DNA from 4 places in the Paenibacillus sp. FSL P2-0121 genome. Region 1 is predicted to be linked to each of the others. Evidence: riboswitches for the same ligand, from Rfam matches in the RefSeq annotation. Region 1 holds a riboswitch; each other region holds the start of a gene.

Region 1 (7,732 bases):
TTCGGATGCTCCAGCACTTCTTGCGGAGTTCCATGCTCTAAGATATGACCGCCATCCATCAAAATGATCCGGTCCGCTACATCGGCGGCAAATTTCATCTCGTGGGTCACAATCACCATAGTCATACCTTCTGCTGCTAATTGTTTGATAACCTTGAGCACTTCCCCTACCAGCTCGGGATCGAGCGCCGAAGTGGGCTCATCAAACAGTAACACTTCTGGATCTACTGCCATAGCCCGGGCGATGGCCACTCTCTGCTGTTGTCCACCTGACAGCTGATGTGGATAGTTATCAGCTTTATCAGCCAAACCCACCTTAGTCAGCAGCTGAAGCCCCCGCTTACGCGCTTCTTCCTTGGATCGCTTCAGGACAGTTACCTGTCCCTCCATCACATTGCCAAGCGCAGTCATATGCGGGAATAAATTATACGATTGAAAGACCATCCCTGTTTTCTGCCGAAGGGCCAATACGGAATTCTGAGGAATTTTCTTATGATCTGTAAAATTGATGGTGATATCCCCGAGTGACAGGCTGCCTTGATCCGGGATTTCCAACAGATTAAAACAGCGCAGCAGTGTGGTCTTTCCGGAGCCGGATGGCCCAATAATGACAAGTACCTTTCCATGCTCCATTTTCAGATCAATACCCTTTAACACTTGGAGTGCGCCGAAGGATTTATGCAAATTAATGATTTCAATCACAAGTATCTCTCCTTTAGGTCGCAGAGTAACGATCGAGTCGTTTCTCCAAGTAATTTTGCAGCACCGACAGCACAGAACAGAACACTAAATAAAACAATCCTGCTTCGGAGTATACCAACAGAGGCTCATAAGTGGTAGAGGCTACCTGCTGAGCAGTTCTAAACATCTCCGTATAGGTGATGATCGCTGCAAGCGATGTATCTTTGACCAAGCTAATAAAAGAATTGGATAACGGCGGTACAGAAACGCGTGCAGCTTGTGGCAGAATTACGCGGCGCAGAGCCTGCCCACGAGTCATCCCGACTGAGAAGGCAGCTTCCCACTGGCCTTTATGTATCGACAGGATAGCAGCGCGTACGATTTCCGATGAATAAGCCCCTACGCTAAGGGTAAATCCAATGGTGGCGGCAATGAAAGGGTCGAGTACAATACCAACAGCCGGCAAACCATAAAATATAATAAATAGCTGCACTAACAACGGGGTTCCCCGAATGACCCATACATAAAAACGGGCGATTAGCTTCGGAATTACCCACGGTGAAAGACGTGCCAACGCGGTTAGGATCGCCAAAATCAATCCAAGCACAAAGGAAAGTAGCGCCAACGGAATGGTAAAAGCCACCCCGGCTTTAAGCAGGGGTAGCAGTGTATCTAAGAAAATTTGTATTTTGCGGTCATCCATTATTCAGACATCCTTTTTAGCTTCTAGGCTTAATTAGCCTTGCTAGCCTTGTATTATTTTGAAACGTCAGCTCCAAAGTATTTCTCGGAAATTTTCAAGTACGTTCCATCACTTTTCATCTCTTTAATCGCATCACTGACCGCATTCACCAGCTCATCATTGCCTTTCAGGAATACCGCAGCACTTTGTGAGCCTTCAGGAATCTCATCAACCACTTTAATTTTTGCATCTGGTTTTTGTTTTTTCAGATCCAGATAAGACAAGCCATCATTCACAGTTGCATCAATACGTCCCGAAGTCAGCAGATCCATCGCTTGATTGAAACCGTCCGTAGCTACGATTTCAGCACCGTTCTCACGAGCGATGTCGGATAAGTTACTGGTCAGGGATTGTCCGGCTTTTTTACCCTTTAGATCAGCAAAGGTCTTAATATCCTCATTGTTTTCGCTCACGATCAATACTGCCTTGGATACAATATAGGGTTCAGAGAAATCATATTTCACTTTGCGATCTTCGTTAATGGAAACTTCATTAAAAATGACATCAAACCGTTTCGCATCCATCCCAGCAAAAATACCATCCCACTGAGTTTCAAAAAATTCTGCTTCAACACCTAAACGTTTGGCTACTTCTTCGGCAATTTCCACGTCAAAACCCGTCAATTTCCCCGCAGTGTCATGATAAGTAAAAGGTGCATAAGTCCCTTCTGTACCTATCCGCAATTTGCCGCTGGCCTTCACAGCCTCCAAACTGTTTTGCGCTGAAGATGCTGCTCCACCATTCGTTCCAGCTGTTGGTTCAGCAGCCGTATTGGTATTCGAATTATTGCCGCAAGCCGCTACAAGGACCACGGTTAACGCCAATATAATAGTTAAACTCCATTTTTTCATTATTAAATCCCCTCTCTCTATCCGGTTTTTTTCCGGTAAATTGAATAGTACACTGCCATCACATGATCGTCAATACTTTTTTCCGATTATGTACATCGGAATTGTAATATTAACTAGATTTCTACTTATATCTTACCCAATCTTGGATTAATCCTTCACTTCTTTCTCTCTTTACTTCTCAGAAAGATATGGTATATTTATAAACAAATTAATATGGACCTGTTATTTCACTAGGGGAGTCGGCCGACTGAGACGGAGCTTTAAGCTCCGGACCCTTGGAACCTGATCTGGATCATACCAGCGGAGGGAAGTGGAGCAGAATTTTCATCAAGCATGTTAAGTGTTATTATGCAGAATGAACTTTTTGACCCATTCATTTCCTCTGGAAATGGATGGGTCTTTATTTGTTTAGGCGCTCCACAAAAATATTAGGAGGTTAGATCATCACGACCATTTTATCTATTCAAGGCCTAACCTACTCTTTTCCGGAAACTGAACAACCCCCTGTATTCGCAAAACTATCCATGGATATCAGGCAAGGGGAATTCGTCTCCGTAGTAGGTGCTAGCGGATGCGGGAAAAGCACATTTTTCAAAACGGTTGCCGGTTTACTCGAACCTACTCATGGAAAAATAAAACTCCCTACGCTCCCCTCAACCGCTAGTCGTTTAGGTCAGATCGCTTATATGCCTCAGCAGGATTTATTGCTGCCTTGGAGAACAGTGCTCGACAACTGCCTTTTGCCCTGGGAGATCATGCCCAGATTTAGTAAACAGGAAACAATCACTCAGATTCGGGAAATGTTGGCCCGCTTCGGCTTAACAGATGTAGAGAAGGCTTATCCCCATGAACTTTCGGGAGGAATGAAACAGCGAGTCGCATTTCTGCGCACCTTAGTGGCTGGAGGCGGAAGTGGCCTTATGCTGCTGGATGAGCCCTTTGGCGCTCTCGATGCCATGACCAAACGTGAGATACACCGTTGGCTGTTGGAGTTATGGGGTGAACTGAATCAGACGATTATGCTCATCACTCATGATCTGGAAGAAGCACTATTGCTCAGTGACCGGATTTATTTATTATCTGGCGGTGCGCACAGCGAATTACAGGAGATCATTGTCGATCTACCAAAACCAAGACATTATAAGATGAACTATGAACCCCGGTTTATAGCACTACGGGCAGAGTTGGAGCGAAGATTGCATGCAACCTATACCTTTTAAAAAACATCTAGACAACTATGGTCCCTTCCTTCTTCTGGTACTGCTCATTCTTGTAATCTGGGAGTCAGCTGTTCGCCTTCACTTGATTCCAGCCTTTATTCTCCCTGCACCTTCATCTATTGGCATCGCATTGATCGAGCACAGGCAATTATTATTTGGACAGCATTTATTAGCGACGTTGCAGGAGATACTGATAGGTTTTGTCCTTTCTGTGATTTTTGGTGTATTGCTGGGTATTGGAATGTTCCTGTTTCGCCCCGTAGAAAAGGCCATCTATCCCTTCCTTATCATTAGCCAGACGGTCCCATTAATTGCGCTATCGCCCATTTTTATTATGTGGTTCGGATATTCGCTGTGGAGCAAAGTGGCTGTGGTGTTTTTGACGGCTTTTTTTCCAGTTGTAGTGAGTACATATGATGGACTTCGTACAAGTGGCCAGACTTACAAGGACTTATTATTAACATTTGGTGCAAACCGCTGGCAGCTGCTTGTCAAAACCCAAATTCCACTGGCGCTGCCTGCTTTTTTCTCTGGCTTAAAGCTGTCCATTGTATACTGCGTCATCGGAGCTACTATCGGGGAATGGCTCGGCGGCAGTAAAGGACTCGGTTACTTCAGCCGCAGAATGGCCGGAAATATGCAGAGCGATGAAATGTTCGCGGCTGTATTTCTGCTGTCCGCGCTTGGTGTTGTGCTTTTTCTGGCGATAGCTTTACTCGAACAATTATTTTTAAAGAAAAGAGGATCTAACCAATGAATCATTTAAAATCACCACAACGAGGACTTATTTCTGTATTTCTAGTATGCACACTTTTGCTCTTAAGCAGCTGCGGGAAGGCAGACAAGCTAAATAACAACTCCCAAACTGGTTCCTCCAACACCGAAAATAAGCAGTCACACAAGCTGACGATTATGCTTGATTGGTATCCCAATGCCGTTCATTCCTTTCTATACGCTGCGCAACAGCAAGGTTTTTTCCAAGAGGAAGGTTTGGATGTCGAGATCAAAATGCCTGCGGACAGCAATGACGCCCTAAAGCTTGTAGCAGCAAATCAAATTGATCTAGCGCTCAGCTATCAGCCTCAGGTACTTATGGCACGCGGCGAGAAAATTCCTGTACGTTCGATTGCAGCTATCGTGCGGCATCCACTGAATCATCTGATGGTTCCTCAGGCAGGCAGTATTCATAGTCCCAAAGAGCTCGCAGGAAAACAAATCGGCTATTCCTCCATTCCGCTCTATGAAGCAATGATTCGGACAATGATCCAGAGTGATGGAGGCGATCCTTCATCCGCCAAGCTAATTGACGTAGGTTTTGACCTTATCCCTGCGATCTCTACAGGACAAGTGGACGCAATAATGGGCGGGTTCATCAACCATGAACAACTGATCCTTGAAAAAGAGGGACATCCGGTCACCTCGCTTAATCCAACGGATTACGGAGTACCTGACTATTATGAGCTTGTGCTGGTGGCCAGCGAACAAGGATTGCAAAATTCTGAAGCCTACTTTAAAAAATTTCTAAATGCCATAACAAAAGGACAGGAATTTGTGGAGCAGAATCCTGAACAAGCCCTGGATTTACTGGTTGCACATGAAGATGCAACTTCACCGCTCGACAAGGAGATTGAGAAAAAAAGTCTTGAGATTCTACTGCCACTGATGAATGCTGGCGATCAATCTTTTGGTTATCAAGACCCGACATCTTGGGAAAAGGTTCAGCTGTGGTTATCCACCAACGATCTTCTACCAGAAGATATTAAAGCACAGGAAGCTTTTATCAATCTGTAACGTTTAGTTAGTTATTCATACAAGCTTGAGGAGGAATTATGATGAGTTACTTAGCCAAAGTACGGGAATCCAACCCCTTGATCCACAACATCACTAATATTGTAGTAGCCAATTTCTCAGCCAACGGTCTGTTGGCGCTGGGTGCCTCTCCCTTTATGGCGGATGCCCACGAAGAAGTGATCGACATCGCCGCTATGTCGTCTGCTGTAGTTCTAAATATAGGCACACTCAATGACTACGCCATTCAATCTATGTTGCTCGCTGGTAAATCCGCTAATAAACACGGGGTTCCCCTAGTGCTTGACCCGGTAGGTGCAGGCGCAACTTCTTATCGGACCGCTGTCACTCAAAAGCTAGTGAATGAGATGCAAATCACCGCACTGCGGGGGAATGTAGCTGAAGTCGCTAATGTCATTGGAGAGAGTTGGTCCATTAAAGGGGTGGATGCTGGCGAAGGCGAAGGCGATGTAGTCCTTTTGGCTGAAGCTGCTGCGAGGAAGTTAAGCTGTGTGGTCATCATAACTGGAAAAGACGATGTGATCACGAATGGAAAAAACACTTATATTGCCAGCAACGGTCACCCTATTCTCACGAAGGTTACAGGAACTGGCTGCTTACTCAGCGCTGTTGTGGGTGCATTTCTCGCGGTAAGTGGAGGTGCCTCGTTGGAGGCTGCAGTGGAAGCCCTCTCCTTCTATGGAGTAGCCGCTGAAATCGCCGCTGAACTAACAACTGGTCAAGGGCCAGGAAGCTTTCAGGTTGAGTTTCTAAATCAACTGACATGGGTCACGCCAGAAGTCTTCCTAGAAAGATCTAGTATCAAACAGCTCAGTTAATGACCCTCAAAGGAGTGAAATCGATGATTATATCCAAAGCTCTAACCATTGCCGGCTCCGATAGCGGCGGTGGTGCTGGCATTCAGGCCGATCTAAAAACCTTTCAAGAGCTTTCTGTCTATGGCATGTCCGTCCTCACAGCTGTGACAGCGCAGAATACGCTGGGTGTCCAAGGGGTTTATCCAGTGACTCTGGACGCCATAATTCAGCAGCTTGATTCTATAGGACTTGACCTGCAACCAGATGCCGTAAAGACAGGGATGTTATTTAACAGCGACATCATCCGCATTGTGGCAGATAAAATTAAGTATTACGGCTGGTCTAATCTTGTAATTGATCCTGTGATGGTCGCTAAAGGAGGGTCCACACTGCTGCTGCAGGAGGCGGTTCAATCCTTAATCAGCCATCTGCTGCCCTTAGCATTGGTGACGACACCCAATATTCCCGAAGCCGAAATGATCACAAAGATGACGATCTCCACCATCGAAGAACGCAAAAAAGCAGCCAAAATCATTCATGGCATGGGCTCCAAATATGTAGTGCTAAAAGGGGGGCATGATACCTCAACCACAGCCGTAACCGATCTTCTATATGATGGTCAGGAATATACCTTATTGGAGAGTAGCCGGATTCAGACCAGACATACGCATGGTACAGGCTGCACCTATTCAGCAGCGGTCACCGCCGAGCTAGCCAAAGGCAAATCCGTAGCTGAGGCCATTCAAACTGCCAAAGCATTTATACAAGCGGCGATTGAGGACGAGTTGGGCATAGGGGCTGGGCATGGACCAACCAATCATTTTGCTTATCAGAACAGACTGCGAGGGATAAACAATGCAACGAATGAACAGTGAACATCTGCGAGATCTATTAAAAGTCTATTTCATTATGGGCAGCGTAAATTGCCGTAAAGCTCCTGTTAAGGTGCTGCAGGAAGCGGTTGTTGGAGGCATAACCATGTTTCAATTCCGTGAGAAGGGTACCGGGTCCTTAAGCGATAAGGCACGACTTAATCTTGGCAGACGACTTCAAAAGATCTGTCATACCAATGGCGTGCCCTTTATCGTGAATGACGACATTGATTTAGCGATCGCACTTGATGCGGACGGAATTCATGTAGGACAGGAGGATACACCTGCATTGGCGATCCGCCAGCTACTTGGAGAGAATAAAATCATTGGTGTATCCGCTCACTCCTTCGCTGAAGCTCAGCAGGCGATTGCCGATGGAGCCGACTATCTGGGCGTGGGTCCCATTTATCCTACGTCATCCAAGGAGGATGCCAAAGCTGTTCAAGGCACTGCGATGATTGAAGAACTAAGAAATAAAGGCATTACCATCCCATTGGTTGGCATTGGGGGAATCACGCTGCAAAATGTTGCATCAGTATTAACAGCTGGTGCGGATGGGATTTCTGTTATCTCAGCGATTGCCGGAGCTGAAGATATTACCACAACTGCCAGAGGCTTTGTTGACAAAGTCAGTTTAAGCGGAACATAAGCTCATACAGCTCTTCACTGCTTAAATGCCGCCATTGTCCCAGCTCCAAGCCGTCTAATGTAATATTCATAATTCTTATGCGCTCCAGCTTTAGTACTCTATATCCTAACTC
Region 2 (7,732 bases), 2.5 Mb from region 1:
ACCATTTAGAAGTGGCACAAACAGCCGGATTACTTGCCGCTTTTGCCGCCTTCTTGTTTCTGCTTAGCATTGCCGCATGGAGGTTCCAATCTATGCAAGCGGTGAAAGGAAAGAGTTTCCGTATTTAGAACAGTATCAACGTTATCCTTTTAGGGTAATGTGATCTATAAGCATATTCTGAGCACAAGGATGGACGATGAATGAATGAGTCTTCAACTGAGCCTTTGTTACATACTGCGCTCATGCAGTTTATATTTCCCTTTTCTATAAAAAAGGGCGATTCTAAGCAGCTTATCCAGCAATTACAGGACGACGGCTTCACACGTTTTTTTCTGGATAATAAAGAGCTTGAAGCTGCCTACTACGGAGATGGCTACTGTGTTTCCCATGAACGAATGGAGCGCACCTATTTACCGTTTGCTGCACATGTCCTTTTTCCACGCAGGAAGGATGCCGACTCGTTTCGCCGTTTTTCCAGAGTAAATAATCTCGACTGCATTCTGGAGATTCCGCAGCAATCTATATTTTTCAAAATTCTCTCGACGGATATATTCATATGTCCTTTTCAGCTTGGATTCGTGACGATACGTGTCCAGCTGGAGGGGGATTCAATTCCCTTTAGTATTGCCCTAGAATTCGCAGATCGTTTCCGTGCGCTAGAGAATACCTTCATACAGGATGATTACACTTATATTCATTGCGGGGAACAGACCTATGAGATGGTAGAGGATTTTGTCTTCCGAAATTTGGTGGATGGACTGGAGCCATATCTGGATCAATCGGATATCAATGGGGCTTATTTCGAGACCCTTCCTTTTTTCGTAGATGAAAGAATGCAGGTGCAAGCTTTTTACGGCTTTCAGAATGAAGAAAGCTCTGATGAGATTAGTGTAAATCTACGCTATCGCGCCTCACAGCTTGATGGAATTAATCTGAACGGAAAGCCCTATGCCAGTGCCAGCGATCCAGCGTATATTGCAAACTATTGTCATGAGCATTCCTATAATCGCTGGGGTCCAGACACATATTATATGATGAATGAGCAAACCTTTTGCTGCATGACCCGCGCTGAACAGGAGATTGCTGTTAGTCTAGCCAACCAGATGTACGGGCAATATTATTACGGATTTTTACTCAATATTTTCCACAAAATCGTTCTGCTAAAGCTCGCCAATATGCACTCCCGACTTCGGATTAATCATGATTATGAGGAAATAGACAATCTAATCTACTCCATTAATAAGTTCTCGGCAAAGTTCTACTTCTTGGAGTTGATTTCCCAGTCGCAGGGCCGGGAGATATTTCTTCAGCTGCGTAAAGTATACGGAAACGACGCTTTGTTCGAGGAAGTGAAAGAAACCTTAAATGACCTGTTTCAGTATCAGGATAAGTTTCAATCCAAGCGACGGGATAATCTGCTGATGATTCTTACTGTATTTACGGTAGTAAGCGGGATTTACGGCATGAATCAGGTCATTGACGATCTGGATGGAAAGATTCAATGGAGTAAAATGATTGGTTATTCTCCCTTTGAATTTCTTGCCCTCTTCGTGATCATGAGCGGGATTCTGATCAGCGTTGTCCTCACGCTAGGGGCGCTGGTTAGTGAGCTTAAACGGCGTCACCGCAAAAAATATAAAGATCTAGACTAGCAAAAAAGAAACTACTTGATTGGAAAAATTCAGGAGTGCACTACTAGACATTCTGAGTACAGCCGTCTATAATACACCGTATGCGAGAAATATAAGATATAAAGTATGGGTACAAAACTTATACTTACTTATATTGCACATAGAAATACCCGTTAACTTCATAGAACCAGGGGTGCTGGAATTGGCCGGCTGAGATTGTATCCCACAAGATACTGACCCTTATACCTGATCTGGATAATGCCAGCGTAGGAATCGCCAATTGGTTCTGGTCCCTGTGACCTTAACTAACCTTGCGCCAAGCCAGCGTCCCGATCACTCGGGGCGCTTTTTTTGTAAGATCACTAAAAGATGTAGAAAAACGTACATACTACACTTTACGGTTCATGTTGTGAAGACGGGATTCTTGTAACCTTAAAGGAGAGAAGAAGACATGCACCTTAAAAAAGCACTTACGTTGTGCCTCACCTGTGTACTCATTCTTGCCATTGCCGGATGCGGCAGCAACAATGGGAATACAGCCGGAAACAAAGCAAATGCTACTGATCCAACTGCTGCGGCTGGGACGGATGCTCCAAAAGAGCTCACCAAAGTTAAAGTCGCACTCGACTGGACACCGAACACGAATCATACCGGTCTATACGTAGCTAAGGATCTTGGTTACTACGCTGAAGAAGGTCTGGACGTCGAGATCGTTCAGCCAGGCGCAGCGGGTTCTGATACTATGGTTACTTCTGGCGAAGCCGCATTTGGCATCAGCGCCCAAGAAGGATTAACACTAGCCCGTCTACAAGGCGTACCCCTTGTCTCGATAGCAGCTATTATTCAGCATAATACGTCGGGATTCGCTGCTCCAGTAGATCGCAATATTAAATCACCAAAGGATTTCGAAGGTAAAACCTACGGAGGCTGGGGCTCACCGGCCGAAGAAGCAGCCATGAAAGCTATCATGGATCCTGAAGGTGGCGATGTGAAAAAGGTGAAGCTGATCAGTATCGGTGAAGCTGATTATTTTACCGCCGTCAAACGTGACATTGATTTCGCCTGGATTTTCTACGCTTGGACTGGTGTTGAGGCTGAGTTGCGTGGCGAGCCATTGGATATGCTGTACTTAAAGGATTATGCGCCGCAGCTCGATTATTACACGCCTGTGCTGACGACGAGTGAGAAGCAAATTGCAGATCATCCTGATCTGGTGAAGGCCTTCATGAAAGCCACATCAAAAGGTTATCAATATGCCATAGATCATCCGGAAGAGGCTGCCGGTATGTTATCGAAGGCCGTTCCTGACCTGGACGCCGACCTTGTCCTAGCTAGCCAAAAATGGCTTAGCCCAAAATACAAGGACGATGCTGCCCGCTGGGGCGAGCAAAAAACCGAGGTCTGGCAAAATTACGGCGATTGGATGTATGATCTGAAGTTGCTGGATAAACCGCTGGATGCTGCTAGTGCATTCAGTAATGATTTTTTACCGGCGGAGTAAACAACAATTGTAATGAATTACTTCGTTATCAAAGTTGGCTTTTTGAACTTACCTTATAAAATGAGAGGATTGATTATTGTGGCTAACACCCTACTAAGCATTCAAGTAATTCCAAAAACTCCGAACAATGAGGATTCCATCCCATACGTAGATAAAGCGATTGAGGTCATTCAGAAATCCGGTGTTAAACATCAAGTGAATCCACTGGAAACCACAATGGAAGGTGAGCTTAGCGAGCTGCTGGAGGTTGTGCGTCAGATGCAGGAGGCGTTGATCGAAGCAGGCAGTCCAAGCGTAATTTCGCAGATCAAAATCGCTCATAATCCTAACGGAATCAGCATGGATAAATTGACGGAGAAATATCGGCTGTGAGATCGACCTGGAAGCTAATATGGCCGCCCCTTGTGGCGGTCGTCTTCTTTTTAACCGTATGGCAGCTATCTGTATCTGTATTTCATATTGAATCCTGGATTCTGCCGAGTCCTGCTGATATTGCTCGTGAATCCACCAGTAACGCTTCTGGTCTTTGGGCACATACGATGGCTACGCTGCGGCTCACTTTAATTGGTTTTCCCATTGGTACGGGGGTAGGCCTGATCGTTGCTTTGCTTTTGCATCTTTTGCCTTGGGCTAGACGGGCTTTTTATCCACTTATTATTCTGAGTCAAAATGTTCCCTCCATCGCGCTCGGACCCCTGCTCATTATCTGGTTCGGCTTTGGTCTTTTGCCCAAAATCGTGCTGATTACACTAGTATGTTTCTTCCCGGTAGCTGTCGCTGCGATGGGCGGTCTGGCCCAAAGTGATCAGGTCATGATGAATTATATGAAAATGGCTGGCGCAAGCAAGTGGCAAATCTTCACCAAGCTGGAGCTGCCCTCTTCTATCCCGGCACTATTTTCCGGCGTAAAAATATCTGCTACTTATGCGGTTATGGGCGCCGTGGTCGCTGAATGGATTGGCGCGGATAAAGGTATTGGCTATTATATGCTTCTGCAGAAATCCGCATATCGTACGGATCGGATGTTTGTTGCTATTGTTATTATTGTACTTTTAAGTCTTGTACTCTTTGCTATTATTGCATTGCTGGAAAAATGGCTGGTTCGCTGGAAGCCGCGCCGTAACTCATAGAAAGGAAGATGCCTGTATGTCTCAAGCGACGCAAATGCAACACAGAACAACAGAAGTCATAAGCTCTCCTGAAGCTCATACCGTGGCACCCGCCCTTGAAGTGAGCGGCATCTCCAAATCTTTTTCCCATCGTCGCCGTGAGACGAAAGTTCTGAATAATGTCTCTCTCAAGGTAGAGCAACAAGAGTTCGTTTCGATCGTTGGTCCTTCCGGCTGCGGAAAAAGCACCTTATTCCATATGATTGGCGGCCTTGTGAAACCCGATGCAGGCACGATCCGCATGAACGGTAAGGTCGTTACAGGTCAACGCGGTGAAATTAGTTATATGCCGCAGCAGCCTGCGCTTTTTCCTTGGCGTACAATTGAGGATAATGTGCTGCTTGCTGGGGAGATCAAAGGTGCACTGCGGGATGGAGCCCGCGAGGAAGCGCGCCAGTGGCTTACCAAGGTTGGGTTAAGCGGGTTCGAACATGCTTATCCGCATATGCTGTCTGGCGGGATGCAGCAGCGTGCAGCTTTTCTCAGAGCATTGCTCGCTCCCCAGGAGCTAATGTTGCTGGATGAACCTTTCAGCGCACTCGATGCACTAACTCGCAGTGAAATGCAGCGCTGGCTGCTTGAGCTGTGGGAAGAGAATCGCCGCTCTGTGCTGTTCATTACTCACAACATCGAAGAAGCGTTGTTGCTCTCTAATCGTATCTATGTATTTTCCGGCCGCCCCGGCTCCATTCTGCATACAGTCGATGTGCCGTTTCCGCGGCCACGCCGTGATGAGATTACGGACTCTCCCGAATTCCTTAAGCTCAAACGCCAGTTGTCACAGTGGATGCGAGAGGAACAAGCTAAAAATAGGCAGCCGCTAGCTTAATCGCTAAAAACTGTAAACTGATATCGCTGGTATAGCGGTGTCAGTTTTTTATTTTGCAGCGATAAACTCCTGCCCTATTTATAATTGACGCGGATGTATCTGCTCAATTAAACAAATTTCACTCATCATAGTAGGGATCACATTAAATGTGTGGCGAAAACCGACTCCCTGTTGGTAATGGATAGTAACCGGGCGGGTTGGGGACATTCTACGGGATTTATACCGGTGATTTGCTGCTTTGGGCCGGATTCGGCTCAGTCTACGGGATTTATACCGGTGATTTGCTGCTTTGGGCCGGATTCGGCTCAGTCTACGGGATTTATACCGTTGATTTGCTGCTTCGGGCCGGACTCGGCTCATTCTGCGGGATTTATACCGTTGATTTGCTGCTTCAGGCCGGATTCGGCTCATTCTGCGGGATTTATACCGTTGATTTGCTTCGTCGGGCCGGATTCGGCTCAGTCTACGGGATTTATACCGTTGATTCACTTCGTCGGGCCGGATTTGGCTCATTCTACGGGATTTATACCGTTGATTTGCTTCGTCGGGCTGTATTGCACCCGATCTAGGGCATTTTTGCTTTCTATTTCCCACTTCGGCGGAATTCCAGTGACTCAGGGGCATTTTTGCCCTTATTGTTCCTCTTTAGCTTTTAGTTTGAATTAAATACGAGACTATGGCATCAACCAGAATCGGTGTTGTTTATTATTATTAATTTGTTTAAAGGTCACAGCTATAGTCGCACTTACATTCTACTCACTACTCTTACACATACTCCCACTACTTACTCTACTCTACTCCTTACCTCAATCTCACTACTCACTACTCACTACTCACTCTTGCTCATACTCCTCACCTTACTCCCACTAATCTCTCTTACTCTTCCCCCTACTCCTTACTTCCTACTCTCACATCTGCCCCCTCCTCCTCTCCCACCAACCGAACCAAAAAAAGGCCCCCATAAACGAGGCCTTTTCTTCATTTCCTAATCATAGCTCGGAACACGAATTTGGGCAGCACTGCCTGTCTGCGCCATCGCGACTTTTGTCCCTTCGCAACGGGAGCGAACAAAAGTCGATGCAACCACTCTAGATTGAGTTTTTTCCATAGCGCTGGTGCAGGAGTAACTTTTCCCGCTATTACATCTAAGCTGCCCCCCACGCCAAAAACAACTTTTACCTGCGTAAGCTCCTGTTTGTGCTTATATACCCATTTGTCAGAGTATGGCGCACCCATCGCAACGATCAGGAAATCTGGCTGTGCGCGCTGTATTTCTGCTACAATGGCAGGCTCCTCTTCCTTGGTAAGAAAACCATTATGTCTTCCTGCAATCTTCACATTCGGATATAACTCCGTGATCTTTTCGACCGCTTTACAGCTGGTAAGCTCATCTGTTCCCAAGAAATAAAAACTCCATCCCAAGCTATTTCCTTGCTCCAAAAGCTCAAGAAGCAGCTCATATCCAGTTACCCTCTCAGCAATAGGATCGCCTTTTCTTTTTGATGCCATCACAATGCCAATCCCGTCAGGAGTGATTAGATCCGCTTCTTGAAGTATGGTTCGTAGCAGCTCGTCCGATTGACTTGTTATCGTAATTTCCGGGTTAGCCGTGATCAAATGGAAAAGTTTCGATTCCCCAGATTGAATATGCTTTGTTAGATGAAGTGTTGTCTCATGTAGTGTTAGTTTTGAAAAGGGAACTCCTAATATTGAAACTGTCCCGTCCATATAATCACCTCTCACTAAAATTCCACTTCAATATACCTTACCATAATCAAGAGGAGGAAGGGGAGTCATTTAAGTTACTTAATCACTACAGCCAGCTAGCCACTCACCCAAATACTTATAGCCACTTCAACCATCCGACCATTCCACCACTCCGACCATCCCAGCCACTACAGCCATCCCCAGCAACCCCGCCACCACAGCTACTCTACTCACCAAACACCCTATAGCTCCACTCACTCCTCCATAAACTTCCACCACTCTACTAACCAAGATTCATCGATCCCCCGCATGCGGAATTCCTCTACAAGTATCTTCCGGAATCGTTTTTCCATTTTGACAAAGTTATTATCCTCCTGGTACATAGGGGCAAAGGATTCATCATCTCTAATAAAACTCCAAAAATCGCCCGCACACTCCATAATCTTTCGGCCGACAGTCGTTTGTTTGGCTACAGGTACCAGCCATTTGTCATAGGGGTAGGGGTGACCTTCAATAGTAATGGCACAGCGTAATGCTTCTTTATAAAGAGAAACCGCTAAAAATAAAATAGGAAAGGCGTCGCCACGCACTACCGGATTATCTAAGCTTTTGGCATAACTTCTTAACTGTATGTATGAATTCTTACGAAATCTCATTAGGACTTCAGGTTGGAGGGGCACATAGGCATCAAAAAGCGACTTTACATCCAATCGGTCATAGTAGATATAAGAAATAGAAGCATTCCACAGCCATTCCATATTTCCGCTCATTAACGCCGCTTTGATTTCTGATATTTTATGCAGTGTGTAATGTCCGGACTTGCCGCTGGGAAGTCGTAAATCCATAAAAAAACTACTTTGCTCCGGGATCAGCCCCGCTTGCTCGAACCGATGAT
Region 3 (7,732 bases), 3.2 Mb from region 1:
ACTTAAATCCTCTAAAATGGCTTCCTCTGAACGAATCGCTTCCAATTCATCAACTCCTATCTATTCAAAGTATAAAAGAAGAAGCCGCCAATGACGACTTCTTTTAGATATTTCTTTTTAGCAGAAAAAGTTATCTATAAATGAGGCTCCCGCCTTGGAGAAACTCTTGCGCCTTCTCTTGCATTCCTGATTCAATTCTCGTCGTATTCCGGATATTATGAGAGATCTTCATACTGCAAAATTTCGGCCCGCACATGGAACAGAAATGAGCTGTTTTAGCGCCTTCCGCAGGCAATGTCTCATCATGATATTCGAGCGCTCGCTCAGGATCTAACGATAAATGAAATTGATCACGCCAACGAAATTCAAAACGGGCTTTCGAAAGAGCATTATCCCGGTCTTGTGCTCCTTTATGCCCTTTCGCCAAATCTGCGGCATGAGCCGCTATTTTATAAGTAATGACCCCTATACGTACATCTTCCTTATTAGGCAGGCCAAGATGTTCCTTCGGAGTTACGTAACATAACATAGCTGTACCGAACCAACCAATCATCGCTGCACCTATAGCAGAGGTAATATGATCATAACCAGGCGCAATATCTGTAGTCAGTGGACCTAATGTATAAAAAGGGGCTTCGTTACAAGTTTCAAGTTGCTTATCCATATTCTCTTTAATCAAGTGCATCGGCACATGTCCTGGACCCTCTACCATTACCTGTACATCATGACTCCAAGCTATAGCTGTTAATTCACCTAACGTCTCTAACTCGGCAAATTGTGCTTCATCATTCGCATCAGCAATCGAACCCGGACGTAATCCATCGCCTAGGGAAAAAGAAACATCGTACAGCTTCATGATTTCACATATCTCTTCAAAATGTGTATATAAAAAGTTCTCTTGATGATGCGCAAGACACCATGCCGCCATGATGGAGCCACCTCTTGAAACAATGCCTGTCATACGTTGTGCAGTCAACGGGATATAACGAAGCAGAACCCCTGCATGAATGGTAAAATAATCAACCCCTTGCTCCGCTTGCTCTATGAGCGTATCACGGTATACTTCCCACGTTAAATCTTCCGCTTTCCCATTCACTTTTTCCAACGCTTGATAGATAGGCACCGTTCCAATAGGAACAGGAGAATTACGGATGATCCACTCGCGTGTCGTATGGATGTTTTTACCTGTGGAGAGATCCATTATATTATCTGCACCCCAGCGGGTGGCCCATCTCATCTTCTCTACCTCTTCTTCTATGGATGAGGATACTGCGGAATTTCCTATATTGGCATTGATCTTCACTAAAAAATTGCGTCCAATAATCATTGGTTCACTCTCTGGATGATTGATATTCGCTGGAATGATGGCGCGGCCGCGGGCTACTTCATCTCTTACAAATTCCGGTGTCACATTCTCACGAATCGCAACGTATTCCATTTCAGAAGTAATAATCCCTTTGCGTGCATAATGCATTTGAGAGACATTACGCCCCTTTTTCGCTCGCAAAGGTTTTCTATGGAGCGCTGGAAACACTTCCGCCACAGCTTTTCCCGTTGCATTCCCGTTATCTTCAGGCTTCACGGTTCTTCCTTCGTACGCTTCCGCATCCCCTCGTTCCTCAATCCAGCTCAGACGATTGGGCTCTAACCCCTGACGAATATCAGTATGAATATTAGCATCCGTATAAGCCCCGCTTGTGTCATAGACATGAATTGGAGCATTCTCCTCTTCGCCGTCTATGCCCGCAGTTGGACTAAGTGAGATCTCCCGCATAGGCACCTGAATATCAGACCGTGAACCCTTTACATACACTTTTTGACTTGCTGGAAAAGCTGATAGATTGATTGGATCGTTGTTCAATTCGCTTGTCATCTCAATTCCTCCTATAAGGTGATTTGATCAAGCGGAGACGGTCTACTCCCCACACATAGAAAAGGCCACATCTGTATAAGATGCGGCCTTAGAGTAGACAAATAGAAATAGAGCTCCATTTCCTCCGCTGGCATTATCCAGATCAGGTTTGACGGTCGATAGTTATAACTATCCTCTCAGCCTGGTCCCACCAAGCTCCCGTGACTATATAATTGCTACTTCAAAGTATAACCGAAAAGAGAGAATTATCCAAATCTACTCAAATGTGAGATCAATGTATACGTTAGTTTAACACCAATACCCCAAATCCTTCCAGAAGCACCTCGCCCGACAATGTTGTGCCGCTCAGTAAATCTGTTTTGGTCTCATGAAGATGGATCGTGACAGGAGTCTCATTATAATTAAGCAAAAAAGCATAACTGGAAGAAGCTCCGGTACGGACTTGCAGTTCTACCTCTTCTGGGAGCTCCAGCCAATCTGCTGGCGATTGTAGATCAATTAAATTTATGATCTCAGCCGCTGCCTGTTCATTAAATACGGCTCCGTAATACCAAACCTCACCCTTGCCGCGACGATTTCTAGTTACCGCCGGTTTTCCCGCATAATAATCAGAGGCGTAAACCGCCATCACTTCAACCGAAGCTTCCTCTATTTTGAGAATATCATTAAAGTCATCTGCTCCTGTAACGACTTCGGTCACGCCCGACCAGCTAATTGTTGTTGGCTGACGACTGCCCTTAACCATTGTGAATTCTTCAACTGTGATCCCGCATAGATCCTTAGCAGCACCTGGGAAAGGACGCATATAACATTGACCGTGCTCATCCTTATAGCCGGTTCTACAGCCGAAGATCAGTTTGCCGCCTTGCTGAACATATTCATCCAGCAGTGCTGCTGTCTCATCTGTCATAATCGCTGGGTGAGGATAGATAAGCACGTCGTACCTTGCAAGCTCCTCCAGCGTTGTTTTTTTGCGTAAATAGAGTACGTCATTCGGGATATGCTTCCGCTGAAGCGCCTTGTACCACTCCTTATTGCTCTTCCACATAAACGGGCCATGCCAAACATCGTATTCTCCATCCCACTCATTGTCATAATCACGAACAATAGCAATGTTAGCCTGATTACGAGTACCGACAAACGCATGACCTGCTGCTGCCAGCTCCTGACCGATCTGCCCCGCTTCCCGCACTCTCCGGTTAGGCTGATTATGATAGTCATTGATTCCATGCCAATAAATTTCATTACCCATCGTAGCTGTCCGCCAGCGGAAATATAACACCATATCTGCTCCATGAGCGATCGACTGATAAGTCCATAACCGCATCTGCCCGGGCTTTGGAGAAGGCATATCCATCCGGTTCACCCAGCCACCCGGGCCCGACTGCTGCTCCATAATGCAGAAATTCGGGGATATCGAACGAACAACAGATAACGACAGTCCCCAGCCTCTATCATTCAGCGGATTCCGCTCATTCGGGTCATAAAAAATAGTAGAGAACTGAGGATAGGAATCATAGCTGAAGAAATCCAACAGTTCATCCGTCATTTCATGGCTATCGAGATGCCCGAACAGACCGTTCGTGGTTACCCACTGCTTAGGGGCAAGTTTACGGATGATATCCGCTTGGTTTTTGGCAAAAGAAATTGTATTGTCCGAAATAAACCGTTTTTCATCCAATGCCTGATGAGGATTGGGTTGCTTCGGTACTGGAGTCGGACGTGGAAGATAGACCTGAGACCAGTCACTATAGCTTTGATTCCAAAAAACAGCTCCCCAGGCCTCGTTCAAATGCTCAAGTGTAACATATTTCTGCTGTAGCCATTCCCGGAAAGCCTTATGGTCACTCTCCGAATAAAATTCACTGATCTCACAGTTGAGCTCATTATCAATTTGCCAGCCAACTACACCCGGATGATTGCCGTAATGTTCAGCCATTTGTTCTGCAATACGTGCACACAGTTCCCGGTATTTAGGACTGCTGTAATTATAATGACGGCGCATGCCATGCTGAAGTGTAACACCTTCGTAGGTTACATTTAAAACTTCGGGATACTTATCAGTCAACCAAGCTGGAGGCGTCGCCGTCGGAGTACCAAGTACAACCTGAAGACCATATTTATGTGCTAGATCAATCGCCCGATCAAAGAGCCCGAACTGAAACTGCCCTTCTGCCGGTTCAAAAATAGACCAAGCAAACTCGCCCATCCGAATGATCGTAAAGCCGAGTTCACGCATCCGGCGATAATCGTCCTCCCACATGTTTTCTGGCCAGTGCTCCGGATAATAACAGACGCCAAGCTCGAATTTTTCAGTTGCGACAGGTTTCTTCATCATTACCTCCAAAGTATTAAAAATATGCTTTCAATATTTTATAATTCTATTGTAGTATCAATGATAAGAGGTCTTATATAACAAAATATTGCTATCATATAACAATCTTGCGTTCATTGCCTTAATCCAACTTGCGCTCTGTTGCGCTACAGAAACGGGTGCTGCCAAACATGAAGAAACAATGGTATTTGCCGACACCGGCTTTTTCGAAATATGTCTGTTATCCTGAATTTTTGGGACATTACACTCACTTTCCACAACATACAGAGAGAAGAAGCGAAGGTTTTCTGGGGAGTTATAACCTGCATTTGATCTTTGATGGGGAGGGTTATGTATTCCATGAGGGCGAACGTATTCCGATGAGTAGAGGACGAGGTTTTCTGTACCCTAAAGGGGCTTATCAGCAATACGGCTCTGACCCAGGCGAGCCTTGGGATGTCCGCTGGGTTCATTTTAACACTGAAATTGTCCTTCCCTTATTAGAAGAAGTGGACCAGTCTCGTGCATACCTGTTCACTTTTGATTTGGATGCTAAGCTGGACGAGCTATTCGAGGAAATGTACCTACTGAGTGCTTCCTACGTGACCCGTAGCGAGCCAAGACTATCTGCTCTGCTGTATGAGCTTCTAGTAAACTTGCTGCAGAACTCCGAGCCGCTTCACGGCTCAGTACCGCACGAGGTTAGGCAGTCCATCCGCAGTGCTGCAGATATCATTCATGTCGAATGTGCCAGCCCTTGGTCTCTTGAATCGATGGCAAGATTGACCGGTTACAGCAGCTATCATTTTCTAAGGCTGTTCCGGGTGGTTATGGGTAAAACTCCAAACCGTTATTTAACCGATTGTCGGCTGGCTAAAGCCAAGCTTTTACTGGTTTCCACAGGACTCTCCATTGCTCAGGTTGCGACTCAGTCCGGTTTTGCCCAGTCCAGCTATTTCATTAAAGTGTTCAGAAGGTTTGAAGGCATGTCTCCTGTGAAGTACCGGCAGGCTTTTGGGGCGTAGAGGATCTTCCTTCAGTCCGTAGAGATTCAATCTTAGTCTCTTGGATTTATCACTCTTAAAGATCATCCTTAAGAGAAATTTCACTCTCAATATCTAAACTTATTGTTTCGGAATGAAGCTCCCCTTCATTATCATTCCATGTAATAGATAAAGTGGTGTTTTCATAATTTTGTCTATTTTTATTTAATTCGTCATATAAATATGGACCAGTTATAGACCCGATATCAGTGTTACTTAATATTGAAACGGGTCCATCCGTTGACCTAGCTTCATTTACAAGAACTGTTTCATCCTTATTATTATTGTTTTTTTCATTAACTTCATACTTATAATAGCTACTATTCACTAAAGCGCTTGGGTCTCCCTTGAACACTAACTTCCCATGTCCCCGTAAAATTTTGCTAGATGAAATTATTATTTTGTAATCTAAAACATCCCATGTATCCCCTGTACCCATAAGCGTATATACTTGAACACCAGTGTTTAAATTTGTTTCGACCTCTTTATTGAAATATAAATAACTCCATATCGCATTCGAAATAATAACCACAGCTACAAGTACTAGGATTAGTTTTTTCATATCTGCTCCTTTATAAATACTCCCCAGCCATTATTTATATCTTAAATTCCACTCCTTAGACCATTTCGGGAAAGCTTCTCCGGTCAATTCTTCGAGTGTTTTTCCATCAATGGTGTAAACCCAGCCCATATGTAATTCATCGAAATCAGGAAAACTATAGCCTCCTATCACTTGATCGTCTGCTTCTAGCAGAAAAATCAGGGTTTGTTTTTTTGTATTATCCTTCTCATTATCTAAGGGGTGGTTTTTAACGATGAACTTACTTGTAGTTATTTCCTTGCCTATATAATCGATTGGATCAACACTTTGAACACTCCAATATTGTATGTATGGCATTTCCGTCAGCAGTTTTTTATCTAATAAATATTCAGAAACAATTCCTTCATTACTAATGATCAGATAGCCCATATCGGTAATAAATTGTTCAGCTTTGCTATATTCTTTTTTTGAATTATCGCTAATTTGCTCCTTACTACATCCCAATAAAAAGATTAAGAATAACGGAACTATGATTGCCCTTAATTTGTTCATAGGTTCCTCTCCTTGGAGTGTTTATTATCTCCTTAATAGTCTCATAGATTAATCTTATTGTATGAATTTAGTATCATCAAACTCTTTAGCGTCTTATAGGCTCTCCATTCCAACCTCGCTGTTTCACCGGGAGGCTCCCATGTTATCTGCCATCCTCCATCATCCTCCTGTTGGTGTTCTAATACTTTTAAGTGATCAAGAATGGTTTCATCAGAAAATATGCTGCTACAGTAAGAAGTGGGTGATGGCGAAAATTCTAGAGGAGAGAGTCCATAACTGTGGGATGCGGCATCCATACAAAAGAAGTTGGCAGTAATAAGCTCCTTAGATAATTTTTGAAATAATCCTTTGATATAATCCGATTGAGGTAGGCTTTCCAATAAATAAAATGCAGTCAAAATTGTATGCGCATCGTCATATGCTTGTGCGTGAATATCTTCCAAACAAATTTCTGTCGCTTTATCAAGCCAGGAATGTTCTATCCCTTGCCACTTAAGAAGCCCGACAAGACCAGTAAGTCTGCTAAATGATGGCTCTGTAGAAAGAGGGTTACTCCAATGTTCTGCTCTTGGATAGTTTGCTGATGAAGGAAATATTGTTGGAATCCCTTTTTTTAAATCAGCATGCTTTGAAATATAATCACATGCTTTTTGAGAAAGTTCTTCGTCTTTTATGTTACAGTCATATAAAAAACGTAGTGCAAATTCCATGAAAAGTGGCTGACTACCGGGTACCCGTAAATCCGGCTCTATTGCATTTCCAAACCCACCATCTTCGTTTTGGTAGGCTGTTAGTGAAGTCATAACATTGCTCATTGATCCACCGTGGAAAATATATTCAAAAACCCTTCTTTCTAATAATCTGCCATGTGTCCAAATGAAATGGGCTGCTTTCTCAAAATCCATCTGTTCCCCTCCTCAAAATTTAGGCTAAGTATTTAAGTATTCAATGACACTTTTAATATAGGATTCAATCGGTTCCTTTGTATTAACAATATGTATTCTGACATTAGATGGCTTTTTAGCATTTTCAATAGTTTTTAGCAATGTCTCTTCAGAAGGCACTCTTTCAATCTGGCTAATCATTCTTTTTCTATTTCGCAGTCTATTATTGAGCTCATCATAGTCATTTAATAGACATTCTACATATTTATATTCCACATTATATTTCCGGGTCAGATTCAATCCTCTCTCTATCATTTCAGAGTATAAACAAGGGCTATCGAGTATAACATTATGACCTTGAGATAAGTGGAAATCTATCAAAGCCCATTCAATGTCATACGAAATTTTTCCAACTTCCTTGAACCCAATGTTTGCTCCAAGTGATTCCATAAGAGAAGACTTTACAATGTCGTGATCAAGAATAACAGCAGAAGTATGCTGCGCTATTACTCTGGCTAATGAAGA
Region 4 (7,732 bases), 710 kb from region 1:
TTGACGCTATGACCTATGCGGCATTTAATGCGCTGGGTTTTCCGAAGAGTCGCGTAATTGGACAATCCGGAGTGCTGGATACAGCCCGTTATAACACGTTTATTGCACAAGAGCTGAAGGTATCTGTTGAAGATGTACGTGGTTTCGTATTAGGCGGACACGGCGATGATATGGTACCGCTCGTAAGGTATTCCAGTGTCGGTGGCATTCCAATTGATACATTGATATCTGCGGAGCGTATTGATGAGATTGTGCAACGTACACGTGTGGGTGGCGGAGAGATTGTTAACCTCTTAGGGAATGGTAGTGCTTATTATGCACCAGCGGCTTCTTTAGTTCAGATGGCGGAAGCTATCTTGAAGGACAAAAAACGGATCATTCCGGTTATCGCTTTGCTCGAAGGAGAATATGGCTACGATAACCTGTTCATGGGTGTTCCGGCGTTACTTGGTGCCAATGGTATCGAGAAAATTTTTGAACTGGAGCTTACAGCTGAGGAAAAAGCGGCTTTAGATAAGTCTGCTGAATCCGTGCGTAGCGTAACAGCTGTGCTAACTGTATAGATTGTGACAGAGGTATGAAGAAACCCCCATTTTGTTCACTTAAAATGGGGGTTTCCTTTTCTTCTTAAGCAATAATGGGTATAATTAAATGTAACTATTATCACAGTTAAATCGGAGGAGATATGTTATGGATTGGAACGTTTTGTTTTTCTTACATATGATCGGAACCTTGGCACTTGGCTTCTACCTTGTGCTACCCTTCATCCTAGGACGTGCAGAGAAACTGTCGTCTGGGGCTAAAGAAGGAACGTTAAGTGCAGTAACCGGATTTAATCGTTTTGCGCAGTATGGATTGGTGATCCAACTCCTTACAGGCGGTTACATGATGACCAAAGGTGATTATTCAGTAGCGTGGATGATTATTGTTGTTGTGTTACTGCTAGCGATGTTTGCGCTTGGCGGTATTATGAGCAAGCCTTTGCGTCTTGCAGCAGCTGGAATTCGTGAGAACCGCGACGTTAGCGCAGAGACTGGCAAATTGCGCACACTTAGTGCACTACTTACGGTGTCATTGCTATTGATGGTATTCTTTATGGTGTTTAACGACATAGTTTAATTTACAGCGAATTATACCCGCCTCCGTAATGGAGAGCGGGTTTTTCGTATGTTCCGGTAATTTATCTTCATTCCGTTAATCCCTGATAGGATCCGTATAAGACTTCGGCCGGTAATTTAACGGAGAAACACCCGTCCATCGTTTGAATTGTCGGCTGAAGTGGCTCTGGGAAGCAAACCCGAGTTGTTCAGAAATCATCTGTATTTTTAAATCGGTATGAAGCAGCAAATGTTTTGACTTCTTTAATCTTAGATTAGTTATGTACTGCCTAGGAGATATCTTATATACCTTTGTAAACAACTTATGGCACTGCACCCGACTTAAGCAAAGCTGCTCAGTAATCAAATTAACCGTGAGCTCCGGCAAATGAATATTGGCTGCAATATATTTTTCGATCTGATGAGCAGTTTCCACCTCGTACAAAGAGTTTGCTTGTCGCGCTGCGTTGGAATTCTCCGAATTCGAGAGCTGTACATCAATGAGTTCAGTCAAAATCATCAGGATGATCGCTTGCAAACGAAGCCTTTCTTTTACAAGAATCATTTCTTCAATTTCCTCGGGAAATCCAGTGGAGGCCGTCGTGGCGAGAATATTGTTCTTAATAAATTCATCCAAATGTTCCAGTTGGTGATTTAATCCCGAATGCTGCATTTGCTGGTTATTCCATTTCTGTACAGCTTGAGACTGAAACCAATCACGAAACTTTAAATCGTCAATATCGAAATGAAAGGAGAGGTAGATATAGTTGCTCAGGCCAGAATTAACTACATAATGACGTAAGCCAGGTGGAATAATTAACCAATCTCCTTTACCAAAGGCAATGGAACTTCCTTCTACATATTGATGGGAGTTGCCGTCGTAGCAATACAATAGTTCGAAGATTTTGTGATGATGATCAGGGTATGCCCACCCAGGTTCTGCTACACGATAATGAACACCGATCAGCTGCAGTGTACTCATAATGTTCGGAAAGCTGACTTTGTAAGCGATAGGAGTTCTCCTCCTTAGGATCAATAGGGATGTTCTTAATTATATCAAGGATACCTATACATATGACCGTTTTGCAGTGCGAGCCGTTGATCATTCCATAGTTTTCTTTACAAAAGGTCAAAAAAAAGAATGAAATCATCATTTGAATCACTTTAGAGAACAGGGATAATGGAGGAACCTAGGGAAGTATTTCGAGAAACGGAAGGAAGTGTAATGAAGTGGGAAAGTTGTGTAGGAATATACTAATCTTATCTTCTTTACTAATGGCTTCATTGACTCTTACTCACGGTACAACAGAGGCAGCCTTTATAAAAGATGGGGCAGAGAGGCAACCTCCAACCCAAATTGCAAGCGTATACAAGTTCAATTTTACAAACCAAGTTAAAACAGGATATCAATCCGTTAGGTATGATCCTAATCGCGGTGCACAATTGTATGACTCATCTTTAGGTTATGGTTTTGTTCAAGAGACCAACGCTTTACCCGCCAGAGAAGTGCACACCGACTCAATTACATCCGATGGAACAGGTTTTTTCATCACAGAACCTATTTTTTTTGCTGAACCTAAATCTGAGAAAGATAATTATAACAACTACGGAATGGCGTTTCGAATGGATGCTCCCCCTGGAACCTACAACGTATATGTAAAAACGACTTCTGACGCAGAGGATGGGATCGTGTCAGTATCCGGAATGCAGACCAGCCGCTTGTTGAAAAGTGGACATTGGGACGCTGCAAAGCTTGTACCCGTCAAGCATACGGCTGTAGCCAAAGGGAAAGAGTGGACTTATACGTATGTAAACGGCCGTGACCATATAGATATTGAGATCGAACCGAACAAAGTGAACACAGCTGTGGGGATTGAGGAGATCATACTGGAACCGATTTTGCCTCAGCATAGAGCAGTTGGAGCTCTTCCGAATTTATTTATACTTGGAGATTCTACGGTCAAGTCCTACACCTTCGACGAAGCACCAATGAGTGGTTGGGGCCAGATTATTGGCAGTATGTTTAATCAACATAAATTGAGTGTAACTAACTATTCCATGGGGGGACGCTCGTTTAAAAATGCCTATACAGAAGGTCGACTGAACGACATTTTACTGAATGGCAGCATTGGGGATTATGTGTTTATTCAATTCGGACACAATGATGAGAGCGCAGATGAGTTCAGACGTTACGGCAGAGGTTCGACAGAAGCAATGTATGAAAATTACCTTAAAGCAGTCTATCTCCCTGCGATTCAAGCCCGGGGTATGATACCAGTACTGGTAACCCCAATGTCCAGAATTAAAGGGAATGCAAGTCCGGGATATATCTATGAAAATTCTTTTAAATCAAGAAAGTTTGTAGATATTCTTAAACGGGTCGCAGATGAATCTGGAGTTACACTTATTGACCTTAACTCGGAAAGTCTGAAATATTATAACGAGATCGGTGTAGAAGCAATAACATCCCTCTTCATGTCAATTGAAGCCGGAGAAACGCCAGGCAAAACAAATGACGGAAGTTACGCTAACGGGCATCCTTCAAAGAAAGTCGATGGGACTCATTTTAAAGAAGCGCTCTCCAAACAATTTTCGCGGATGATTGTTACGGAGCTTGTAGAGAAAGGTGCTACTGGCGATTCTACTGCTGCCTCCATTACTGCTTACCTTAAAGGGAACGTTAAGCATGCGGCACTAACAGGGAACTGGGGTAAGATTTTTCCGGAAATAACGAATGATACGACGACTGGGGAAGCTGCTTATTACCGTAATCAAATTGAGAAATTAATCCAGCTGGGAGTAATGGGCAAAGACCGTCAAGGAAATTTTAATCCGGATACGGTGATGACAGTTGCTGAATTCACACGCAGTATTTCTAAGTTAATGAAAGTGGAAAGATCAGATCTTGCCTATTATCCGAAAGGTAAGCTGTCACGTGAAACGATGGGTGCTATTCTCTATGACGTTTACCAAATAAAGTTTGCTAATAAACCTAAGTACATGACTGATTATAACGGCATAGCAGTAGTGCCAGGAGATCCTGGCTATGATTCGAATCTGGAGCCAGGAGCTAGAGGTGCGATGTACTATCCTCTTGTATCCTGGACGCAGCTTGTTGATACAGCGGACATTTCTCCTTATTTAATTTCAAAAGTGAAAAGTGCATATGAATTAGGACTCATTAGATCTGAAGTGGGGATTGCCAGAGGCGAAATGGTCAATGGGACAGAACTAGAACCTAAAGCTATAGTGACCCGGGAGAAAGCGGCCAAAGCTCTGAACTTTATGTGGGTGCTGGAACATGAAGTGAATGCAGAAAATCATGTTTCTTCTCTAAAATAGTCAGGGTGAACAATTCAAGGCACAGCAGCGATGCTGTGTCTATTTGTATGCAGTGAATTCCTCTCCACTTACAGCAGTGTATCTCTCACGGTTGTTTATTTCTACTTTCATTGTGGTAAGTAAGATTCGTAAAGCAATTTAAGAAAATGACAAACCCAGCGTATAAACGTGCATAGTTGTGCCATCCTAAGACGATCAGTTAACTATCAATTTGCTTAACGAGAGGAGATAGGGAAGATGTCAGGCAACAATAAACAAGCTACAAAAACCTTACCCCCACAGGAGCAGCATCATCAGCCAGGGATTGAGAGTGAAATGACGCCGCTGCCCAAATACGAGCCGGCAAATTATAAAGCAGCAGGTAAACTGCAAGACAAGGCGGCATTAATTACCGGTGGAGACAGCGGAATTGGGCGTGCAGTTGCTGTGCTTTTTGCTAAAGAAGGCGCTGATGTGGTCATTTCATATCTTAATGAACACTCAGATGCAGAGGAAACTAAACGTCAGGTCGAGCAGGAAGGCCGCAAATGTATCCTAATTCCAGGTGATATCGGTGACGAGAAATTCTGTAAGGATCTTATTAAACAGACGGTGGAGGGCTTAGGAAAGCTTGATATTCTCATCAATAACGCGGCAGAGCAACATCCGCAAGCTAAGATCGAGGATATTACTTCCGAGCAGCTTGAGCGTACTTTCCGTACGAATATATTTGCGATGTTCTATTTAACAAAAGCAGCTATGCCTCATTTAAAAGCAGGATCTACCATTATAAATACAACTTCAATTACCGCTTATCGCGGAAGCCCGCAGCTGCTGGACTATTCATCAACTAAAGGAGCTATTCTTAGCTTCACACGATCCTTGTCCACGAATCTGGCAGAGAAGGGCATACGGGTAAACGGTGTTGCACCAGGTCCAATCTGGACACCGCTGATTCCCTCTACCTTTGATGCAAAACAGGTTAGCGAGTTTGGAGGTACACAGCCTATGAAACGGCCTGGACAACCAGAAGAGCTGGCACCAGCCTATGTATATCTGGCCTCTGACGATTCCAGTTATGTGACTGGACAGGTTATTCATGTAAATGGTGGCGAGGTAGTAAACGGTTAGATCAGTACAGCTAATGTGAATAAATGGGTGTATTTCAATAAAAAAATATGTTACTATAAACCACGTTAGCATTTTAAAATTGTATATTTATGTCACTAGGGGTGCCGATTGGCTGAGACGGAATGGATTTCCGGACCCTTTGAACCTGATCTGGTTAAGACCAGCGTAGGGAAGTGGAGGACGAATTTCTGTTATCGAGCTATTTATAGTGCCGTCTATATACAGATTCTGACTGCCTTCCTTACGGGAGGCAGTTTTTTTGTTTTTTACTGACCTATAGGGAAGTGAGAGAGGAGATCGTGATATTGCAAGCTGAGATCCATCTAATATCAGACGGCAAGCTGCAACTGAGACATTTTGTTGAACTAGCTGTCACGGTGCAGATATGGGTCGATTATATTCACCTGAGAGATAAGCAATGTCCTGCACACGAACTACTCGCTGCGGCACAGGAGCTGTTGGCTGCCGGTATGCCCGCTACCAAACTGATAATCAACGACCGAATAGATGTAGCCTTGGCAGCTGGTGCCGCGGGGGTTCAGTTGGCCTGGCACAGTCTGAGTCCGGGTACAGCCCGGCGAATTGCACCTCAGCTTCGGCTGGGGAGATCGGTTCATTCTCCGGAAGAAGCGGCGAATGCCTCAGAGCAGGGAGCTGATTATTGCTTGTTTGGTCATGTATTTCCCTCGGATAGCAAGTTAGGGCTGCCCGCACGTGGGTTAGAGCTGCTTGCAGAAACGGTGAAGACCAGCTCTATTCCTGTAATTGCGATTGGCGGAATTAGCCCCGCTAATGCGGCGCAGATCATCAGGAAAGGTGCGGCAGGAGTTGCTGTGATGTCCGGTATTTGCGGAGCGGATGATCCTTATGAGGCCGCCAAAGCTATTCATAAGGCGGTTCATTCATAGCCTGGAGGTAACAGCACGGGCGAAGGGGGTGATTCAGAATGAAGCTGTTGATTAACGGGAAATCCGCAGAGTGTTCTGGTGGTATTCAAACTATAGCTGATTTGATCAGTCTTCCTGAGTGGTCAGGTCGTCTGATGATCATTGAGCTGAATGGAGAAATTGTCAGTAAGGAGAATTATGAAAGTACTGCTCTGAGCGAGGATGATCGTTTGGAACTGGTGCACTTTGTTGGTGGGGGTTGAGATGGAGCGGTATAGAATTTTGAGAAATTTATAAGAACCAAAGGGAGGTAATTTCATGCATGACCCGTTACATATTGGCGGTATCGAATTAACCAGTAGATTATTTATCGGAACCGGAAAATATAGCCGGAATACGTTGATCCCCGAAGTGATCGCAAGCTCTGGTTCTCAGGTGATTACTGTAGCGCTTCGCCGAGTGGACCCGCAAGGTGGAGCAGAAAATATCATGAACCACATTCCCGGCCACATGACTCTTCTGCCTAATACCTCAGGAGCGCGTACAGCGGAAGAGGCAGTCCGTATTGCAAGATTAGCAAGAGCTGCGGGACTGGGGAACTGGGTCAAGATCGAAGTGATCAATGATCAGAAATACCTGCTTCCAGATAATCTGGAGACCATACGAGCTACAGAGATTTTAGCAGCGGAGGGTTTTGTAGTATTGCCATATATGAGTCCGGACCTTTCGGCTGCTTTACGTCTGAGAGATGCCGGTGCTGCTGCTGTGATGCCGCTTGGTGCGCCGATCGGGACGAATCGCGGCCTGCGCACTAAGGAGCTTGTGCGTATTCTTATTGAAGAAGTGAATTTGCCGATTATTGTAGACGCCGGGATTGGCAAGCCCTCGGAAGCGGCGGAAGCAATGGAGATGGGGGCCGCTGCTGTTCTGCTTAATACGGCTATTGCAACGGCACGTAATCCGCTCGTCATGGCGGAAGCGTTCCGCGAGGCGATATCCGCTGGCCGCAAAGCTTATTTGGCAGGACTCGGTCCTGTAGAAGAAGTTGCTTTTGCTTCGTCACCGTTGACTGGATTTTTGAACTGAATTTGATAGGTCACGAAAGGAGGGAAGATTAGCATGAGCTTTTTTGACACACTGGCCCGCTTGGAGCAGTATCCTTATGAGCAGCTGTGGAAGGAGTTCCGGGAGGATGACGTTAGGCGGGCGCTTGGAAAAGACAAGCTGAACGAAAATGATTTGCTGGCATTGCTCTCTCCGGCAGCAACGCCGCTGCTAGAGGAGATGGCGTTGGCT

What was found. A riboswitch is a leader RNA that binds a small molecule or an ion and turns the genes downstream of it on or off. The one in region 1 is predicted to bind thiamine pyrophosphate.
Region 2: linked by a shared signal. The riboswitch ahead of MKY54_RS02115 (ABC transporter substrate-binding protein) and the one ahead of MKY54_RS13275 (ABC transporter ATP-binding protein) in region 1 are both predicted to bind thiamine pyrophosphate.
Region 3: linked by a shared signal. The riboswitch ahead of thiC (phosphomethylpyrimidine synthase ThiC) and the one ahead of MKY54_RS13275 (ABC transporter ATP-binding protein) in region 1 are both predicted to bind thiamine pyrophosphate.
Region 4: linked by a shared signal. The riboswitch ahead of MKY54_RS10040 (thiamine phosphate synthase) and the one ahead of MKY54_RS13275 (ABC transporter ATP-binding protein) in region 1 are both predicted to bind thiamine pyrophosphate.

Annotation. Positions count from the first base shown of each region.
Region 1 is NZ_CP150245.1:3,016,633-3,024,364, reverse strand. Features, by position in the region: gene MKY54_RS13290 (amino acid ABC transporter ATP-binding protein) at 1-701, opposite strand, end outside; gene MKY54_RS13285 (amino acid ABC transporter permease) at 715-1,383, opposite strand; gene MKY54_RS13280 (amino acid ABC transporter substrate-binding protein) at 1,437-2,273, opposite strand; TPP riboswitch at 2,496-2,599, shown strand; gene MKY54_RS13275 (ABC transporter ATP-binding protein) at 2,798-3,493, shown strand; gene MKY54_RS13270 (ABC transporter permease) at 3,474-4,250, shown strand; gene MKY54_RS13265 (ABC transporter substrate-binding protein) at 4,247-5,284, shown strand; gene thiM (hydroxyethylthiazole kinase) at 5,326-6,120, shown strand; gene thiD (bifunctional hydroxymethylpyrimidine kinase/phosphomethylpyrimidine kinase) at 6,144-6,974, shown strand; gene thiE (thiamine phosphate synthase) at 6,955-7,620, shown strand; gene MKY54_RS13245 (pseudouridine synthase) at 7,601-7,732, opposite strand, start outside.
Region 2 is NZ_CP150245.1:475,835-483,566, reverse strand. Features, by position in the region: gene MKY54_RS02125 (MFS transporter) at 1-128, shown strand, start outside; gene MKY54_RS02120 (hypothetical protein) at 201-1,652, shown strand; TPP riboswitch at 1,811-1,921, shown strand; gene MKY54_RS02115 (ABC transporter substrate-binding protein) at 2,083-3,132, shown strand; gene MKY54_RS02110 (MTH1187 family thiamine-binding protein) at 3,211-3,504, shown strand; gene MKY54_RS02105 (ABC transporter permease) at 3,501-4,262, shown strand; gene MKY54_RS02100 (ABC transporter ATP-binding protein) at 4,297-5,130, shown strand; gene MKY54_RS02095 (hypothetical protein) at 5,328-5,699, shown strand; gene MKY54_RS02090 (WecB/TagA/CpsF family glycosyltransferase) at 6,109-6,747, opposite strand; gene MKY54_RS02085 (nucleotidyltransferase domain-containing protein) at 7,092-7,732, opposite strand, start outside.
Region 3 is NZ_CP150245.1:6,242,278-6,250,009, forward strand. Features, by position in the region: gene MKY54_RS27455 (phosphotransferase) at 1-45, opposite strand, end outside; gene thiC (phosphomethylpyrimidine synthase ThiC) at 131-1,873, opposite strand; TPP riboswitch at 1,977-2,085, opposite strand; gene MKY54_RS27465 (beta-galactosidase) at 2,157-4,208, opposite strand; gene MKY54_RS27470 (AraC family transcriptional regulator) at 4,379-5,212, shown strand; gene MKY54_RS27475 (hypothetical protein) at 5,268-5,792, opposite strand; gene MKY54_RS27480 (hypothetical protein) at 5,823-6,323, opposite strand; gene MKY54_RS27485 (hypothetical protein) at 6,365-7,228, opposite strand; gene MKY54_RS27490 (AAA family ATPase) at 7,253-7,732, opposite strand, start outside.
Region 4 is NZ_CP150245.1:2,302,814-2,310,545, forward strand. Features, by position in the region: gene mdh (malate dehydrogenase) at 1-563, shown strand, start outside; gene MKY54_RS10020 (hypothetical protein) at 691-1,119, shown strand; gene MKY54_RS10025 (AraC family transcriptional regulator) at 1,195-2,079, opposite strand; gene MKY54_RS10030 (GDSL-type esterase/lipase family protein) at 2,373-4,439, shown strand; gene MKY54_RS10035 (SDR family oxidoreductase) at 4,677-5,549, shown strand; TPP riboswitch at 5,637-5,738, shown strand; gene MKY54_RS10040 (thiamine phosphate synthase) at 5,855-6,457, shown strand; gene thiS (sulfur carrier protein ThiS) at 6,496-6,699, shown strand; gene MKY54_RS10050 (thiazole synthase) at 6,755-7,522, shown strand; gene thiH (2-iminoacetate synthase ThiH) at 7,556-7,732, shown strand, end outside.